DNA from 3 places in the Bradyrhizobium sp. 1(2017) genome. Region 1 is predicted to be linked to each of the others. Evidence: predicted binding sites of a transcription regulator. Region 1 holds the regulator's gene; each other region holds the start of a gene.
What was found. Region 1 encodes HrcA, which represses chaperone genes, less so after heat shock. Its sites were predicted from a motif close to GTTAGCACTCNCNNNNNGNGAGTGCTAAC; they were not measured.

Region 1 (5,609 bases):
TGAGGAATTATTAACGGGTTCAGGCCTCGGCAAGCCCCGCCACCGCGACCGGCCCCACCCTGTTACGCCCGGGCCAAACCCGCTAAAAGGCGGGCCAGCCGGGCAGCTGCTGCGCGCGACAAAGCGGCCCGGTTGCCGACCATCGAACGGCCTCAATGTGAACCAATCAGAGTGCCCATGAAGCTGATCCGCACCCTCGCCGCGCTCGCTCTCCTCGTCGCCTCCGCGGCCTCCGCACTTCCGGCCGTTGCCGCCGATGCCGTTTACCCGCCCGGCCTCCGCCTCGGCATGGTGCCGCTGGTCGGCCTCAACACGGCAAAGGCCTTTCCGGGCTTCGAGAGCGAGGATGGCAGCGTCAAGGTGCTGATCACGGAGCTGCCGCCGGCGGCCTATGGCGAGGTCGTGAGCGCCTTCAACTCCAATCCGGCGGGCGTGAACGGCGTGAAGCAGGACAAGATCGAGACGCCTGCGGGCCTTGCCTATTTCACCACCGAAAGCGGCAAGGCCGGCGACACCCCGGTGCGGCGCTATTCGATGATCGTGCCGGGGGCCGGCTTCTCCGGCTATGTCGCGGTCCAGATCCCGGAAAACGCGGTCAAGATCTACACCGACGAAGCGGTACGGCAGATGTTTGCGAGCACCGTGACCCGCAAGCAGGTCTCGGCCGAAGAGCAGATCGCGCTGATGCCGTTCAAGATCACCGATCTCGCCGAGTTCAAGGACATCCGCACGCTGGCGCCGGGCTCGAGCATCATCCTCGCCGACGGCGACGAGAGCACGGGTTACGAGCAGAAGCCGTTCATGATCCTCGGCCTGATCGGCGCCACCCCGCAGCAGGCCGACGACCGCGCCCGCTTTGCCCAGGAGGCCGCACTCCAGATTCCTGGCGTGCGCGAGTCGCGCGTCACCATGTCCGAGCCGATCCGCATCAACGGCCAGCAGGGTTTCGAGACCCGGATCGACGGCGTCAGCGGCAAGGACAAGGTCCCGGTGACCGTGGTGCAATGGATCCGCTTCTCGAGCGGCGGCGCCTCGCTGCGCATCATCGCCAGCGCCCCGCGCGAGCAATGGCTGCCCGCCTTCACCCGCTTCCGCGCCGTGCGCGACGGCATTCAGCCGAAGGGGTAGCCGAAGGTCGTCCAACAACCTCGGTGTCGTCCCGGCGGAGGCCGGGACCCATAACCACATCGAGCGGTTGTAGGACGAGCTAGTAACTCCGAGTTTTCGCAGAATTGTTGCTGCGGCGTATGGGTCCCGGCCTACGCCGGGACGACGAGTTGCTTGGAGAGCCCAACCACTTACCAAAGCCGCCCGCATTTTCGGGCTTCTGTTCGTATCCGAGCGGAACTAGGCTTTCCCCTCTGTTGGATCATCCCCAAGGGAGGCGAACGATGCTGGATCGACGACAAGTCCTGGCAATGCTCGGCACGACGGCGCTCGCGACGCTGGCGCCAACGGCACTCCTTGCAGCCGCATCGATCAAGCCGGACGAAGCGTCCGCGCTGCTCGTGATCGATGTGCAGAATTGCTTCCTGCCGGGCGGCAGCCTCGCGGTGAAGGAAGGCGAGCAGGTGGTGCCCGTCATCAACAAGATTTCAAAGGCGTTCGCCCACGTGGTGCTGACGCAGGACTGGCACACGCCCGGCCACGTTTCGTTTGCGTCGGTCCACGCGGGCAAGAAACCGTTCGAGACCGTCGATCTGCCCTACGGCAAGCAGGTGCTGTGGCCGGACCATTGCGTGCAGGGCACCGATGGTGCCGCGCTGTCGAAGGACCTTGCGATCCCGCATGCCGAGCTGATCATCCGCAAGGGCTTTCACAAGAACGTCGACAGCTACTCGGCCTTCCTCGAAGCCGACGGCAAGACCTCGACGGGCCTTGCCGGCTATCTGAAGGGCCGCAAGATCAAGCGCGTCTTCGTCGCAGGGCTGGCGACGGACTTCTGCGTCGCGTGGACCGCGCTCGACGCGCGCAAGGCGGGCTTCGAGGCCTATGTGGTGGAAGACGCTTGCCGCGGCATCGACACGCAGGGCTCGCTGGCAAAGGCCTGGGCCGACATGGCCAAGGCCGGCGTGAAGCGGATTCAGTCCGCGGATATCGCGGCGAGCACGTAGCATCGAACTACGGTGCGCAATTGCGCACCTGAGAACCTCGAGATTCCGGGTTCGGCTCTGCGAGCCGCCCCGGAATGACGCCAAAACTCAGTTCGGCGCGCCGCTCGACTCATTGTTGTTGGCCGCCGGCGCGGCCTTCGCACCACCCTTGGCGACACCGACCAGCGCGGGACGCAGCACGCGCTCGCCGATGGTGTAGCCGGCCTGCACGACCTGCACCACGGTGCCCGACGGCACCGACGCATCGGGCACTTCGAACATCGCCTGCTGGAAGTTCGGATCGAACTTCTGGCCCTGGGGATCGAACTTCTTCACGCCATGCTTTTCCAGCGCGTTGAGCAGCGAACGCTCGGTGAGCTCGACGCCCTCGATCAGCGCGATCAGGCCGGGATCGGCCGCCGCACGCGCCTCGGCCGGAACGGCATCGAGCGCGCGCTGAAGGTTGTCGGCGATGTCGAGCACGTCACGGGCAAAGCCGGTGACGCCGTAGAGCTTGGAGTCGGCGACTTCCTTGGCGGTGCGCTTGCGCAAATTCTCCATCTCGGCCAGCGTCCGCAGCATGCGGTCGCGCGCCTCGGCGGCTTCCTTCTGCAACGTTTCGACCGAGCCCGGCTCGGGATCGTCGGGCATGATGTAGGGCTTTGACACCACGGGCTCGGGCGTCGGCGCGGTCGTGTCTTCGGGTTGCCGGTCTCGATCGGTCATCGGCTCTAATCTCGAACTCGTTTCCAGGGATTGTTGGCCCGGATATCGTGCCTAAGCGTGCGAAAATCAAGCGCCCGTGATCGGCGGAAACGCCGGTCAGCCCCCCAGAAGGCGGCTGACGATGCGGGCGGCGTAGTCCACCGTCGGAATCACGCGGGCATAATTCAGCCGCGTCGGCCCGATCACCCCCAAAACACCGACGATGTGGCCGGCGGCATCCCGATAGGGCGAGATGATGGTGGAGGAGCCCGACAGGGAAAACAGCTTGTTTTCGCTGCCGATGAAGATGCGCACGCCTTCGGCGGTCTCTGCCCGGCCGAGCAGGTCGATGACGCCGCGCTTGGTCTCGAGATCGTCGAACAACAGGCGAACGCGCTCCAGATCCTCCAGCGCGTGCAGATCCTCCAGCAAATTGGCGTGACCGCGGACGATGAGCTGGCGGTCCTCGTTCTCGCCGCCGGACCAGCTCGCGATGCCCGCCGAGATCACCTTTTGGGTCAGCTGATCGAGCTCGGCTCGGGCTTCCCCGAGTGCGGTCTCGAGCTCGAGCCGCGCCTCGGCCAGCGTGCGGCCGCGGATGCGCGCATTGAGGAAATTGCCGGCCTCGGTGATCGCCGAGGAGGGAACTCCGGGCGGCAGCGTCAGCACGCGGTTTTCGACCTGGCCATCCTCGCCGACCAGGATCACCAGCGCCTTTTCGGGTTCCAGGCGCACGAACTCGATGTGCTTCAGCCGCGCATTGGATTTCGGCGTCAGCACGACGGCGGCAGCGCGGGTCAGGCCCGACAGCCGCGTCAGAGCCTGATCCAGCGCCGCCTCGACCGATTGCGCCTGGCCGACGGACGATAGCTGGCTCTGGATCGCGGCACGCTCGGCTTCGTTGAGGTCGCCGACCTGCATCAGGGCGTCGACGAAGAAGCGCAGCCCGAGTTCCGTCGGCAGCCGGCCGGCGGAGGTATGGGGCGCATAGATCAGGCCGAGCTGTTCCAGATCGGCCATGACGTTGCGGACCGAGGCCGGCGACAGCGGCATGGCGATCAGGCGCGAGATATTGCGCGAGCCCACGGGCTCACCGGTCGCAAGATAGCTTTCGACAATTTGACGAAAGATGTCGCGGGAACGCTCGTTGAGCTGGGCAAGGCCTGCGCGCGGCGCGATCAGATGGATCGGATCGTGATGGGCCACAGACGGTAACTCCTCTCAGATACTCATAATTTGTCCATCCTGGGCGCTTCTGACAAGCGTGGCGTTTGCGGGCTCGACATCAGGGGTGAAAAAACCTTGCCGCCCACCCTCACCCCACCTACAAGCACCGCGAACAGCCCTACACCTGCGAGTTTTGGAGGATTTCCCATGCGGCCAAGCCGCCGTGCGCCCGACGAATTGCGCCCCGTGACGCTGGAGCGTGGCGTGGTCAAATATGCGGAGGGCTCCTGCCTCGTGAAATTCGGCGACACCCACGTGCTGGTCACCGCGACGCTGGAAGACCGCCTGCCGCCGTGGCTGAAGGGTCAGGGCCGCGGCTGGGTCACCGCCGAATACGGCATGCTGCCGCGCGCGACCTCGGAACGGACCCGCCGCGAGGCCTCCGCCGGCAAGCAAAGCGGCCGTACCGTCGAGATCCAGCGCCTGATCGGCCGCTCGCTCCGCACCATCGTCGACCTCGAAGCGCTCGGCGAGCGCCAGATCACGGTCGATTGCGACGTGCTCCAGGCCGACGGCGGCACCCGCACGGCCTCGATCACCGGTGCCTGGGTCGCGCTGGCCGATTGCATCACCTGGATGAAGGCGCGCAACATGGTCAAGGCCAACGTGCTGCGCGACAACGTCGCCGCGATCTCCTGCGGCATCTACAACGGCGCGCCCGTGCTCGACCTCGACTACGCCGAGGATTCGGAAGCCGAGACCGACGCCAATTTCGTCATGACCGGCGACGGCCGCATCATCGAGGTGCAGGGCACCGCGGAACGCGAGCCGTTCACGCAGGACGAGTTCCTGGCGCTGATGACGCTGGCGCGCAAGGGCGTCGCGCGCCTCGTGGACTTGCAGAAACTGGCTGTAGCGTAGTCAATAGGCCATGCACCGCCGAATCACGGACAAGCTCGTCATCGCGACCCACAATCCCGGCAAGCTCGCCGAGATGCGGGAGCTGCTTGCGCCGTACGGCATCGCGGCGGTGTCGGCCGGCGAGCTCGGCCTAGCTGAGCCCGAAGAGACCGGCAACGATTTCCGCAGCAATGCCGCGATCAAGGCGATCGCGGCGGCGCAGGCGACCAAGCTCCCCGCCTTCGCCGATGATTCCGGCATCGTGGTCGACGCGCTCGACGGCGCGCCCGGCATCTACAGCGCGCGCTGGGCCAGTCCGTCGAAGGACTTCAACGCCGCGATGACGCGTATCGAGCGCCTGTTGCAGGAGCGCGGCGCCACCACGCCCGACAAGCGCAAAGCCCACTTCGTCTCGGCGCTCTGCGTTGCCTGGCCCGACGATCATCTCGAAGAGGTCGAGGCGCGCGTCGACGGCACGCTGGTCTGGCCGCCGCGCGGCACCGCCGGCTTCGGCTACGATCCGATGTTTTTGCCCGACGGCCACGACCGCACCTTCGGCGAGATGACCAGCATCGAGAAGCACGGCCTGCCGCCGCTCGGCCTTGGCCTGTCGCACCGTGCCCGCGCCTTCGTGAAACTGGCGGAGATCTGCCTTGAGCCGCGCTAAGGAAGCCTTCGGCGTCTACGTGCACTGGCCGTTCTGCCTGTCGAAGTGCCCCTATTGCGACTTCAACAGCCATGTCC
Region 2 (5,609 bases), 2.8 Mb from region 1:
CCGATGCCAAAAACTACCAGCAAGCCGAAATCCTGCTGAGCCGGGCGGTTGCCGTGGATCCGCGATCTGCCGATGCTCATATGAGCCTGGGCGTCGCGCTCAACGGGCAGCGACGTCACGAGGAGGCCTGCGCGAGCTATCGCAAAGCCCTCGCCTTGCGGCCCAACCACGCAACAACCCTGTCCAATCTCGGTAACGCGAGTGTGGCCCTCGACCTTCACGAGGAGGCGCTCCACAGCTACGACAAGGCGCTCGCCCTCGACGCAAGGCTTGCCGAAGCCCACAACGGCCGGGGTTGGGCGCTCTGCCGTCGGCGCAATTATGACGAGGCTCTCGCAAGCTTGAACCGCGCGCTGTCGATCAAGCCCGACTATCCCGCGGCGCTGGCGAACCGCGCGGCCGCGTTGCGGGAACTTCAGCGATTTGACGAAGCCTTGGCAGACGGCAATCGGGCAATCGCGCTGGCCCCCGACGACGCGAATGGATGGCTCGCACGGGCCAGCGTCCTGCTCCAGATCCAGCAGATTGCCCAGGCATCACACGATTGCGAGCAGGCCCTCGTGATCGCTCCCGATTCCATTCAAGCTCACCTGGTGCTGGGCCTTTGCCTCGCCGGACTTGGCCGGGTCGACGAAGCCCTCGCCAGTTTCGACAGAGCCCTCGACATCCAGCCTGATCTCCAGAGCGCGATCTCCAACAAGATATTCACGCTCGATTTTGCGGGGGATGCCACCGTTGAGCGGCATCAGCAGGCGCGGCATATGTGGTGGGAGCGTGTCGGCGCGAAGATCGCATCAGGAGCGGCGGGAGCGCATGACAACAGCCGCGACCCGGATCGCCGTCTGGTGCTCGGCTATGTCTCGTCGGATTTCAACGCGCATTCGGCCGCGTTGATTTTCAAGCCGGTCCTTCAACACCGTGACCGGGCACAGTTCGAGATCGTGTGCTACGCCTGCTCGTCGAAAGTGGACGCTACGACCGGCGAATTTCGCGAGATCGCCGATCGCTGGCGCGACGCCTCGCAATGGACCGAGGATCGCCTCGCCGCCGAGATCCGCGCCGACGGCATCGACATCCTGATCGACCTGTCCGGCCATACCAGAGGGAACCGGCTCGGCGTGTTTGCGCGCAAGCCGGCACCGATCCAGGTCCATGGTTGGGGCCACGGTACCGGCACCGGACTGCCGACGATCGATTACCTGTTCTCGGACCCCGTCGCGATTCCGCCCGAGGTTCGGCATCTGTTTGCGGAGACCGTCGTCGACCTGCCGTGCTTTGTGACGCTGGCGCCGCTGCCGGCCGGGATTGCGCGGGCGCAGACGCCGGCGATTTCGAACGGCTTCGTTACATTCGGCGTCTTCAACCGCATCAGCAAGATTTCGGACGACGCAGCGCAAGTCTGGTCCAGCATTCTCGAGCGGGTGCCGGGTTCGCGACTGCTGATCAAGGATGTTGCGCTGGACGACCGATTGGTCCGCGAGAATTTGCTGGCGCGGTTCGAGGCTTGCGGATTGCCGGCCGAACGCGTCGATCTGCTCGGCGCCACCTTGCGAAGCGAACATCTGGCGACGTTCAATCGCGTCGATATCTGCCTCGACCCGTTCCCGCAGAATGGTGGCGTCAGCACATGGGAAGCCCTGCAGATGGGCGTGCCGGTGGTCGCGAAACTCGGCAACAGCCTGCCCAGCCGTGCTGCCGGCTCCATCCTCACGGCGCTTGGCCTCCCGGACTGGGTCACGGATAGCCCTGAGGCGTATATCGAAATTGCAACGCGCCGAGCCTCGCAGATCAGCGAGCTCGACAAGTTGCGGCTCGAATTGCCCGACAAGATTCGCACCGCAGCCGCCAGCAACCCCGTCTCATACGGGCGAGCGGTGGACGACGCCTATCGCGCGATGTGGAAACGCTATTGCAACGGCGGCGTCTGACTCCGCCTCAATGCAGTCGGAACACGCCGTCCACGGCGCGCAGCTCGGCCGGCTTGATCAGCTTGCAATGCGCCACGGTGACCGAATGGAGGGGGCCATCGAGCTTCTCCTGCCAGAATGCCAGGAAATCCTTCAGCGCCGGAAATTTCGGAAACATGTCGTAGTTCTGCCAGACGTAGGTCTGGAGCAGCGAGGGATGATCCGGCATGCGGTAGAGAATTTGTGCCGTCGTCAGCCCGTAACCCAGCATCTGTTTCCGGAAGTCATCGGAAACGCCCCCACTCCGCAGTGCCATGCCAACCTCCTTTGCAGGAGCGCATTCTGGGGGTGGCTTGATCCGGTACTCCTTACGAGCCACCCGGCAACGATGCGCTCACAGAGAAATGTGACGCAAACTGACAACTCATCTCAAGCCCAAAAGTTTAACAAGCTGTTGAAATTCAATGCGTTAGCAGCAGATGACAGACCGTGCTAATACGGGCGCGGCCCAAGTTAACGATGGAAAAGAGATTCTGGCAGTCCGCGCTTCCGGGTGCTGATTTTTCTGCTAGAAGCCCTTGCCCCCGCAAAATTCCTGTCCTATTTCAACCTCGCTCGTGCTAGCACTCGCGGGCTTCGATTGCTAACAATCCAAAAATCCTCAACTCGTGCAAATGTTTAGGAGGACTGCATGAAATTCCGTCCGCTTCACGACCGCGTCGTGGTCAAGCGCATCGACGCAGAAGAGAAGACCGCTGGCGGCATCATCATTCCCGACACTGCCAAGGAAAAGCCCTCCCAGGGTGAAGTCGTCGCCGTCGGCCCCGGTGGCCGCGACGAAGCCGGCAAGCTGATCCCGATCGACCTGAAGGTCGGCGACCGCGTGCTGTTCGGCAAGTGGTCCGGCACCGAGGTCAAGATCGACGGCGTCGATCTCCTGATCATGAAGGAAAGCGACATCATGGGCGTCCTCGACGTCCCCGCTTCCAAGAAGAAGGCGGCCTAAGAGCCCCCTCTCCCTCCAGTCAACATCATCCAAGGAAAATTCCAGATGGCAGCCAAAGAAGTCAAATTCTCGGTTGAAGCGCGCGACAAGATGCTGCGCGGCGTCGACGTTCTCGCCAACGCGGTGAAGGTCACGCTCGGTCCGAAGGGCCGCAACGTCGTGCTCGACAAGTCGTTCGGCGCTCCCCGCATCACCAAGGACGGCGTCACCGTCGCCAAGGAGATCGAGCTCGACGACAAGTTCGAGAACATGGGCGCCCAGATGGTGCGCGAAGTCGCTTCCAAATCCGCTGACGCGGCCGGCGACGGCACCACCACCGCCACCGTGCTGGCCCAGGCGATCGTGAAGGAAGGCGCCAAGTCGGTCGCCGCCGGCATGAACCCGATGGACCTCAAGCGCGGCATCGACCTCGCGGTCGAGGCTGTGGTTGCGGACCTCCAGAAGAACTCCAAGAAGGTCACCTCGAACGACGAGATCGCCCAGGTCGGCACCATCTCGGCCAACGGCGACCAGGAGATCGGCAAGTTCCTCTCCGATGCCATGAAGAAGGTCGGCAACGAGGGTGTCATCACCGTCGAGGAAGCCAAGTCGCTCGAGACCGAGCTCGACGTCGTCGAGGGCATGCAGTTCGACCGCGGCTACATCTCGCCCTACTTCGTCACCAACGCCGACAAGATGCGCGTTGAGATGGACGACGCCTACATCCTCATCAACGAGAAGAAGCTCTCCTCGCTGAACGAGCTGCTGCCGCTGCTCGAGGCCGTGGTGCAGACCGGCAAGCCGCTGGTCATCGTCGCCGAGGACGTCGAAGGTGAAGCCCTCGCCACCCTGGTCGTGAACCGTCTGCGCGGCGGCCTCAAGGTCGCGGCCGTCAAGGCGCCGGGCTTCGGCGATCGCCGCAAGGCCATGCTGCAGGACATCGCGATCCTGACCGGCGGCCAGGCGATCTCGGAAGACCTCGGCATCAAGCTCGAGAACGTCACGCTCAACATGCTCGGTCGCGCCAAGAAGGTGATGATCGACAAGGAGAACACCACGATCGTCAACGGCGCCGGCAAGAAGGCCGACATCGAGGCGCGCGTGGCCCAGATCAAGGCGCAGATCGAGGAGACCACCTCGGACTACGACCGTGAGAAGCTCCAGGAGCGTCTCGCCAAGCTCGCGGGCGGCGTCGCGGTGATCCGCGTCGGCGGCGCGACCGAGGTCGAGGTGAAGGAGCGCAAGGATCGCGTTGATGACGCGATGCATGCGACCCGCGCGGCCGTGGAAGAAGGCATCGTCCCGGGCGGCGGCGTGGCCCTGCTCCGTGCCTCCGAGCAGCTCAAGGGCCTGCGCACCAAGAACGACGACCAGAAGACCGGCGTCGAGATCGTGCGCAAGGCGCTGTCGGCGCCCGCTCGCCAGATCGCGATCAACGCCGGTGAAGACGGCTCGGTGATCGTCGGCAAGATCCTGGAGAACAAGGCCTACAATTACGGCTTCGACTCCCAGACCGGCGAATATGCCGACCTCGTCAAGAAGGGCATCATCGACCCGACCAAGGTGGTTCGCACCGCGATCCAGAACGCAGCCTCGGTTGCGGCTCTGCTGATCACCACGGAAGCCATGGTCGCCGAGCTGCCCAAGAAGGGCGGCGCCGGCCCCGCGATGCCTCCGGGCGGCGGCATGGGCGGCATGGACTTCTAAGGTCCAACCACCTCGAGAACTACGAAACCCCGGCAGCGATGCCGGGGTTTTTGTTTTCAGTATCCAACCACCGTTATCATGTGACGGGCTCTCTGCACGTCGACCACTCCTGCGTGCGATTGATATACTCCGCAACGGTACTTCGGTAGCACCACCCCCGGATGACGGGGCTGCCTCGCCGCACCACCGGACCGATCTGCCCATATCAGATATCGGGCGTTGCGCCGCCCCGTCTGCAGCCGAATGTGTCGGCCGCGACAAATCGGCAATCGAAACGAACTTGGCGATCGGTGGATTGCGCGATAGCGTTGACGCATGACATCGAACAAGACGTTCCGGCTTGTTCTCATCAAGCCGTCTCACTACGACAGTGATGGCTATGTGATCCGGTGGTGGCGGGGTGGCCTGCCGTCGAATTCGCTGGCGTGCCTTCACGGCATCGCGCTCAATTGCCGCGAGCGCCAGGTTCTCGGCACTGATGTCGACATCGACATCGAGGCGATCGACGAGACCAACCGGAAAGTCCGGATCGACGCGCTGGCGCGCTCCATCCAGTCAGCCGGCGCTGGCATGGTCATGCTGGTCGGCGTGCAGTCCAATCAGTTTCCGCGGGCGCTCGATATCGCACGGCAGTTTCGCGGTCGGGGCATCCAGGTCGCGGTCGGCGGCTTCCATGTTTCGGGGACGCTGGCGATGTTGCCGGACTGCGACCCCGACATGCGCGAGATCATGGCGCTCCGCGTCTCGGTGTTTGCCGGGGAAGCCGAGGGCCGTCTCGAGCTCGTGCTGAAGGATGCCCTCGCAGGACAGCTCCAGGCAAAGTACGACTTCCTCAACGACCTTCCGCATCTCGAAGGCCAGTCGCTGCCGATCATCCCGCAGGCGCAGATCGCGCGGGTGATGGGCCGCACAACCAGCTTCGATGCGGGCCGCGGCTGCCCGTTCCAGTGCTCGTTCTGCACCATCATCAATGTGCAGGGCCGCAAGTCGCGGCGCCGATCCCCCGACGA
Region 3 (5,609 bases), 1.3 Mb from region 1:
CATCCAGGAGCTGGAAGCGGGCCAGGCGCCCGAGCAGGCACAGTCCGGCGGCTTCCTGGACAACATGCGCGAGACGCTGTTCGGCGGAAGCCCGTCGCGCGGCTCTGTTCCGAACGTGCCGCCGCGCGACGCGCGGCCGGCCTGGAATACCGGCCAGGCCATGCAGCAGGCCCAGCCGGGCTACGGCCAGCCGCCTTACGGACAGGCTTATGGCCAAGGTCCTGGTCAGGGTCCCGGCCAGGGCTATGGCGCTCCGCCGGTCGGCGGTGGCGGCGGCTCGTTCCTCGGCACGGCGGCAGCCGCCGCGGCCGGCGTCGTCGGCGGCTCTCTGCTGCTCTCCAGCATCCGCGGCATGATGGGCGGACCGCATCAGCAGGCGTTTGGCGACACCAATGCCCTCGGCGACCGCAGCGCTGGTGGAAGCCCTTGGGGCGGCAGCGACCAGTCCAGCGGATCGCTCTCGCGCGACGCCGGCCTCAACGACATCGGCTCGAACCGCGATTCCCGCCAGGGCTTCCTCGACCAGGCGTCGAACGACGATCGGAACAACAACAACAACGATCAGAACTACGACGACAACAATGACAACATGGACATGGCCGACGACGACAGCGATTTTGGCGGCGGAGACGACGGCGGCAGCGATTACGCGTGACGTCGGTCCATGGCGTCGGTCCATGGCGCATGCAGGCAAACGGCCGCCGATGAGGCGGCCGTTTTCATGTCAGCGTTTTCCGTTCTCGTGGGAGAACGAAAGCAGGATCACATCACCACGACCCGGGTGCCGACATTGACGCGGCCGTAGAGATCGATGACGTCCTCGTTGCGCATGCGGATGCAGCCGGAGGAGACGTTGGTACCGATGGTCCAGGGCTCGTTGGAGCCGTGGATGCGATAGAGCGTCGAGCCGAGATACATCGCGCGGGCGCCGAGCGGATTTTCCGGACCGCCTTCCATGTGCCTGGGAAGGTCGGGGCGGCGCGCCAGCATTTCCGCCGGCGGCGTCCAGGCCGGCCATTCGCGCTTGGCCGTGATCGACTTCACGCCGGACCAGGTGAAGCCGGGGCGGCCCACGCCGATGCCGTAGCGCATCGCGCGGCCGTTGCCCTCGACCAGATAGAGGAACTTGTTCGGCGTATCGACCACGATCGTGCCGGGACTTTCCTTGCCGTCATAGTCAACGAGTTGCTTCTCGAATTTGGGATCGAACGGACGCTGCCGCGGATCGACCGCCTCCTGCTGATATCCGCCTTGCTGATATCCACCTTGCATCTGCGGCTCGCCCATCGGCGGCAGGCGGCGCTGATCGTAATAGGCCGGCTGCTGCTGATACACCGGCCGCTCGGGCGCATAGGCCGGACCGCGCCCGGGACCGTCGCCGAACAGGAACTCGATGAAGCCGCCGCCCATGTTCGAGTTGGAGGCGACGCGCACCGGCGCCGGCGGCACCTGCGGCGCATAGAGCACCGCGGGCGGATCGTTCGGCACGGTGTTGTCGAAGGCGCTGGCGCTGTTTGCGCCGGCCATGAAGGTGCAAGCGCTGCCGAGCAGCGCGACAGACATTTTCTTGAACATCGACGTACTCTGTACTGTTTCGTCTAGATCACATGCGTCGTGGAGAGCGCCTGGCTGATCGGCTGCCGCGACGTGGTCAATAAAACGCAAAAGCCGTTTCGTTTGGTAAACAGAAGCGCCGTTTGGATTCACCACGTCGTCAAGCGCGGGCCAATTCGGCGATCAGCGTTTATTTTCGGTGAACGCAGCGCGGCCATGGTTAATCGCTTCTTTGCGCGGCGTCGCGCGACGCGAGCACGACAGTTCCGGCTGTGAACTTCGTGTTAAATCGCTTCTGCCTACAAAGACGCGTGAGTGAGGTGGGGGGAGTTTTCTGATGGCTGTTCACCGCAAGCGTTTTCGCGTCGAGGATATCGCCGGTGGCGAGATGCCCATTCTCGACGTGACCGAAGAGGCAGGCCCGATGCATAGCGAGATTATGGCCGAGCTGCGCGCGATCCGCGCCCAGATGGCGAAGGGCACCGTGCCCTTGTCCGGCAGCGCAGCCATGGCGGCGATCGACGCCTCCACCGCCCACGAGCTCTCCGAAGCGCGCACCATGCTCGAGACCTACCGGGCGCAGATCGAGCAGTGCGAGAAGCTGAAGGTCGAGCTCGACCTCATCCACGACGCCATCGACCGCACCAAGCGCGAGATCGCGACGCTGCACGGCAAGAGCTTCGACGGCGGCGAGATGGCCAAGGTCAATGGCGAACTCGGCGCGGTCGTCGGCGGCACCGAGCAGGCGACCCAGCAGATCCTCGAGGCCGCCGAATCGATCGACCAGGCCGCCAGCGCGATGTCCAAGGTGCAATCGGCCGACCAGCAGAAGCGGCTCGCCGATGACATCCAGGAACGCGTCATCTCGATCTTCGAAGCCTGCAACTTCCAGGACCTGACCGGCCAGCGCATCAGCAAGGTCATGACCACGATGAAGTTCATCGAGCAGCACATCAACGCGATGATGGAGATCTGGGGCGGCGTCGACGCCATCAAGGCCCACGTCCCGGCGCATGCGCATGTCGACAACCGGTCCGAGGACGAGAAGCTTCTCAACGGTCCCAAGCTCGCCGGCGATGTCGGCCATGCCTCGCAGGACGACATCGACGCGCTGTTCGACTGAACGGACGCGAGATGGAGAAAAACAAAACGCCGGCGCAAGCCGGCGTTTTTTGTTTTTGGATCTGTTTAGTGCTGTCATTCCGGGGCACGCGAAGCGTGAACCCGGAATCTCGAGATTCCGGGTTCGGTCCTGCGGACCGCCCCGGAATGACGGAGGAGAGAGATCACGCCCGCGGCGCGCAGCGGACGTAGACCATGTTGCCGTAACGGGTGGCGGCGTCCTTGTCGATGAAGCGGGTGATCAGCACGCGGCCGTCGAAGGAGACGATCTCGCGGTCCTGGTCGCCGGGCGTGGGACCGGCGGGTCCGATATAGTTCTTGCCGCTGGGCGAGCCCTTCAGCCGCAGTTCCTGCGGGGTCGCCTGGTCGGCCAGATGCATGATGACGCCGCCGGAGGAACCGGCCGTGATCACATAGGGATTCTTGCACTGGGCCCTCGCCGCGGCTTCGGTGCGGGCACGGTCGGCCGGGTTCTGGAACGAGGCGAGGCCCCAGCGGCCGACGATCTCGTCGGCGCGGATCGACGCGGGCATCTCGGGAGCGACGCCCGGTTCGGCCTCGGGCGGCGGCGAAGAGGACGAGAAGGACGGCAGGCTCATGCCGCCGCCGCAGGCGCCCAACAGCAGCGCCAGACAAGACGCGGCCGCCAGATTGGCCACCGTGCGCGCGTGAGCTGAACTGATCATGGCATTCCCCCGAGCAAGACCATGGCCGCACCCCTCTCGCAGCCAAGCGCAAAACCGCCGCCGGAGCAATGACGTCGTTTGACACGCCGACGCCCCGAACGAGTTTCCAGTGCCACCATCCTATATCCGCCTCACCAATCGCTTAACCACCTTTGCTTGACAGGATCGCGGCCAAGCCATATTTCCGGGCCCACTATTAGCACTCGGAAAGCCCGATTGCTAAGCGCGCCGTTCGATCCCTCGGGGAGAGGGTGGACGGAAGCGCCGCCCCACCACCCACTTCCACTACTTCCGAAGCGAGCCTCCAAAGGGAAACGTCATGGCTAAATCCAAATTTCGTCCGCTGCATGACCGTGTCGTGGTCAAACGTATCGACGCCGAGGAAAAGTCCAAGGGCGGCATCATCATTCCGGACACCGCCAAGGAAAAGCCGTCGCAGGGCGAAATCGTCGCCGTCGGCCCGGGCGGTCGCGACGAAACCGGCAAGCTGATCCCGATCGACCTCAAGGTCGGCGACCGCGTGCTGTTCGGCAAGTGGTCGGGCACCGAGGTCAAGATCGACAACGAAGAGCTCCTGATCATGAAGGAGTCGGACATCATGGGCGTTCTGGCCTAAGGCCGTCCGCCTGAACGGCCGCTGAATGCGCCCCTGTCATGCCCGGGCAGAAGCGCGAAGCGCGTCTTCGCGCTAGACGACCCGGGCATCCATCATTCTTCGCAAGACGATGGATTGCCGGGTCAAGCCCGGCAATGACGGTGAGAGCGCAACACAGCACAAGACAAGACACATCACGAAACACGAGGGATTGCAGAAATGGCTGCCAAAGACGTCAAGTTTTCCGGAGACGCGCGCGATCGCATGCTGCGCGGCGTCGACATTCTCGCCAACGCCGTCAAGGTGACGCTCGGCCCCAAGGGCCGCAACGTGGTCATCGAGAAGAGCTTCGGCGCGCCCCGCATCACCAAGGACGGCGTCACCGTCGCCAAGGAGATCGAGCTCGAGGACAAGTTCGAGAACATGGGCGCCCAGATGGTGCGTGAGGTCGCCTCCAAGACCAACGACCTCGCCGGCGACGGCACCACCACCGCGACCGTGCTGGCCCAGGCCATCGTGCGCGAAGGCGCCAAGGCCGTGGCCGCCGGCATGAACCCGATGGACCTCAAGCGCGGCATCGACACCGCCGTTGCGGCCGTGATCAAGGACATCGAGAAGCGCGCCAAGCCGGTCGCCGCCTCCTCCGAGGTCGCCCAGGTCGGCACCATCTCGGCCAACGGCGATGCCGCCATCGGCAAGATGATCGCCCAGGCGATGCAGAAGGTCGGCAACGAGGGCGTCATCACCGTCGAGGAGAACAAGTCGCTCGACACCGAGGTCGACATCGTCGAGGGCATGAAGTTCGACCGCGGCTATCTGTCGCCCTACTTCGTCACCAACGCCGAGAAGATGACCGCCGAGCTCGAGGACGCCTACATCCTCCTGCACGAGAAGAAGCTCTCGGGCCTGCAGGCCATGCTGCCGGTGCTCGAAGCCGTCGTGCAGTCGGGCAAGCCGCTCGTCATCATCGCCGAGGACGTCGAAGGCGAGGCGCTGGCCACGCTGGTCGTCAATCGCCTGCGCGGCGGCCTCAAGGTCGCGGCCGTCAAGGCGCCTGGCTTCGGCGACCGCCGCAAGGCCATGCTCGAGGACATCGCGATCCTCACCGGCGGTCAGCTCATCTCCGAGGAGCTCGGCATCAAGCTCGAGAACGTCACGGTGAAGATGCTCGGCCGCGCCAAGAAGGTCGTGATCGATAAGGAGAACACCACGATCGTCAACGGCGCCGGCAAGAAGCCTGACATCGAGGCCCGTGTCGGCCAGATCAAGGCGCAGATCGAGGAGACCACCTCGGACTACGACCGCGAGAAGCTCCAGGAACGCCTCGCCAAGCTCGCCGGCGGAGTCGCGGTGATCCGCGTCGGCGGCGCGACCGAGATCGAGGTCAAGGAAAAGAAGGACCGCGTCGAGGACGCGCTCAACGCCACCCGCGCCGCGGTGCAGGAAGGCATCGTCCCCGGCGGCGGCGTCGCGCTGCTGCGCGCCAAGAAGGCGGTCGGCCGCCTGTCCAACGACAATGCCGACGTCCAGGCCGGCATCAACATCGTGCTGAAGGCGCTGGAAGCCCCGGTCCGCCAGATCTCCGAGAACGCCGGCCTCGAAGGCTCGATCGTCGTCGGCAAGATCCTGGAGAACAAGTCGGAGACCTTCGG

Region 2: a site for HrcA is predicted at 2,527-2,555, ahead of HAP40_RS24860 (co-chaperone GroES). Genes of this name have one in related genera too.
Region 3: a site for HrcA is predicted at 3,558-3,586, ahead of HAP40_RS06890 (co-chaperone GroES). Genes of this name have one in related genera too.

The regions. Positions count from the first base shown of each region.
Region 1 covers NZ_CP050022.2:175,494-181,102, forward strand. Annotated here, with positions in the region: gene HAP40_RS00805 (hypothetical protein) at 178-1,128, shown strand; gene pncA (bifunctional nicotinamidase/pyrazinamidase) at 1,392-2,114, shown strand; gene grpE (nucleotide exchange factor GrpE) at 2,202-2,819, opposite strand; gene hrcA (heat-inducible transcriptional repressor HrcA) at 2,916-4,004, opposite strand; gene rph (ribonuclease PH) at 4,173-4,886, shown strand; gene rdgB (RdgB/HAM1 family non-canonical purine NTP pyrophosphatase) at 4,897-5,532, shown strand; gene hemW (radical SAM family heme chaperone HemW) at 5,519-5,609, shown strand, end outside.
Region 2 covers NZ_CP050022.2:5,220,079-5,225,687, forward strand. Annotated here, with positions in the region: gene HAP40_RS24850 (tetratricopeptide repeat protein) at 1-1,928, shown strand, start outside; gene HAP40_RS24855 (usg protein) at 1,936-2,223, opposite strand; gene HAP40_RS24860 (co-chaperone GroES) at 2,599-2,913, shown strand; gene groL (chaperonin GroEL) at 2,959-4,599, shown strand; gene HAP40_RS24870 (B12-binding domain-containing radical SAM protein) at 4,915-5,609, shown strand, end outside.
Region 3 covers NZ_CP050022.2:1,443,649-1,449,257, reverse strand. Annotated here, with positions in the region: gene HAP40_RS06910 (DUF2076 domain-containing protein) at 1-655, shown strand, start outside; gene HAP40_RS06905 (L,D-transpeptidase) at 763-1,575, opposite strand; gene HAP40_RS06900 (protein phosphatase CheZ) at 1,892-2,677, shown strand; gene HAP40_RS06895 (hypothetical protein) at 2,841-3,362, opposite strand; gene HAP40_RS06890 (co-chaperone GroES) at 3,682-3,978, shown strand; gene groL (chaperonin GroEL) at 4,177-5,609, shown strand, end outside.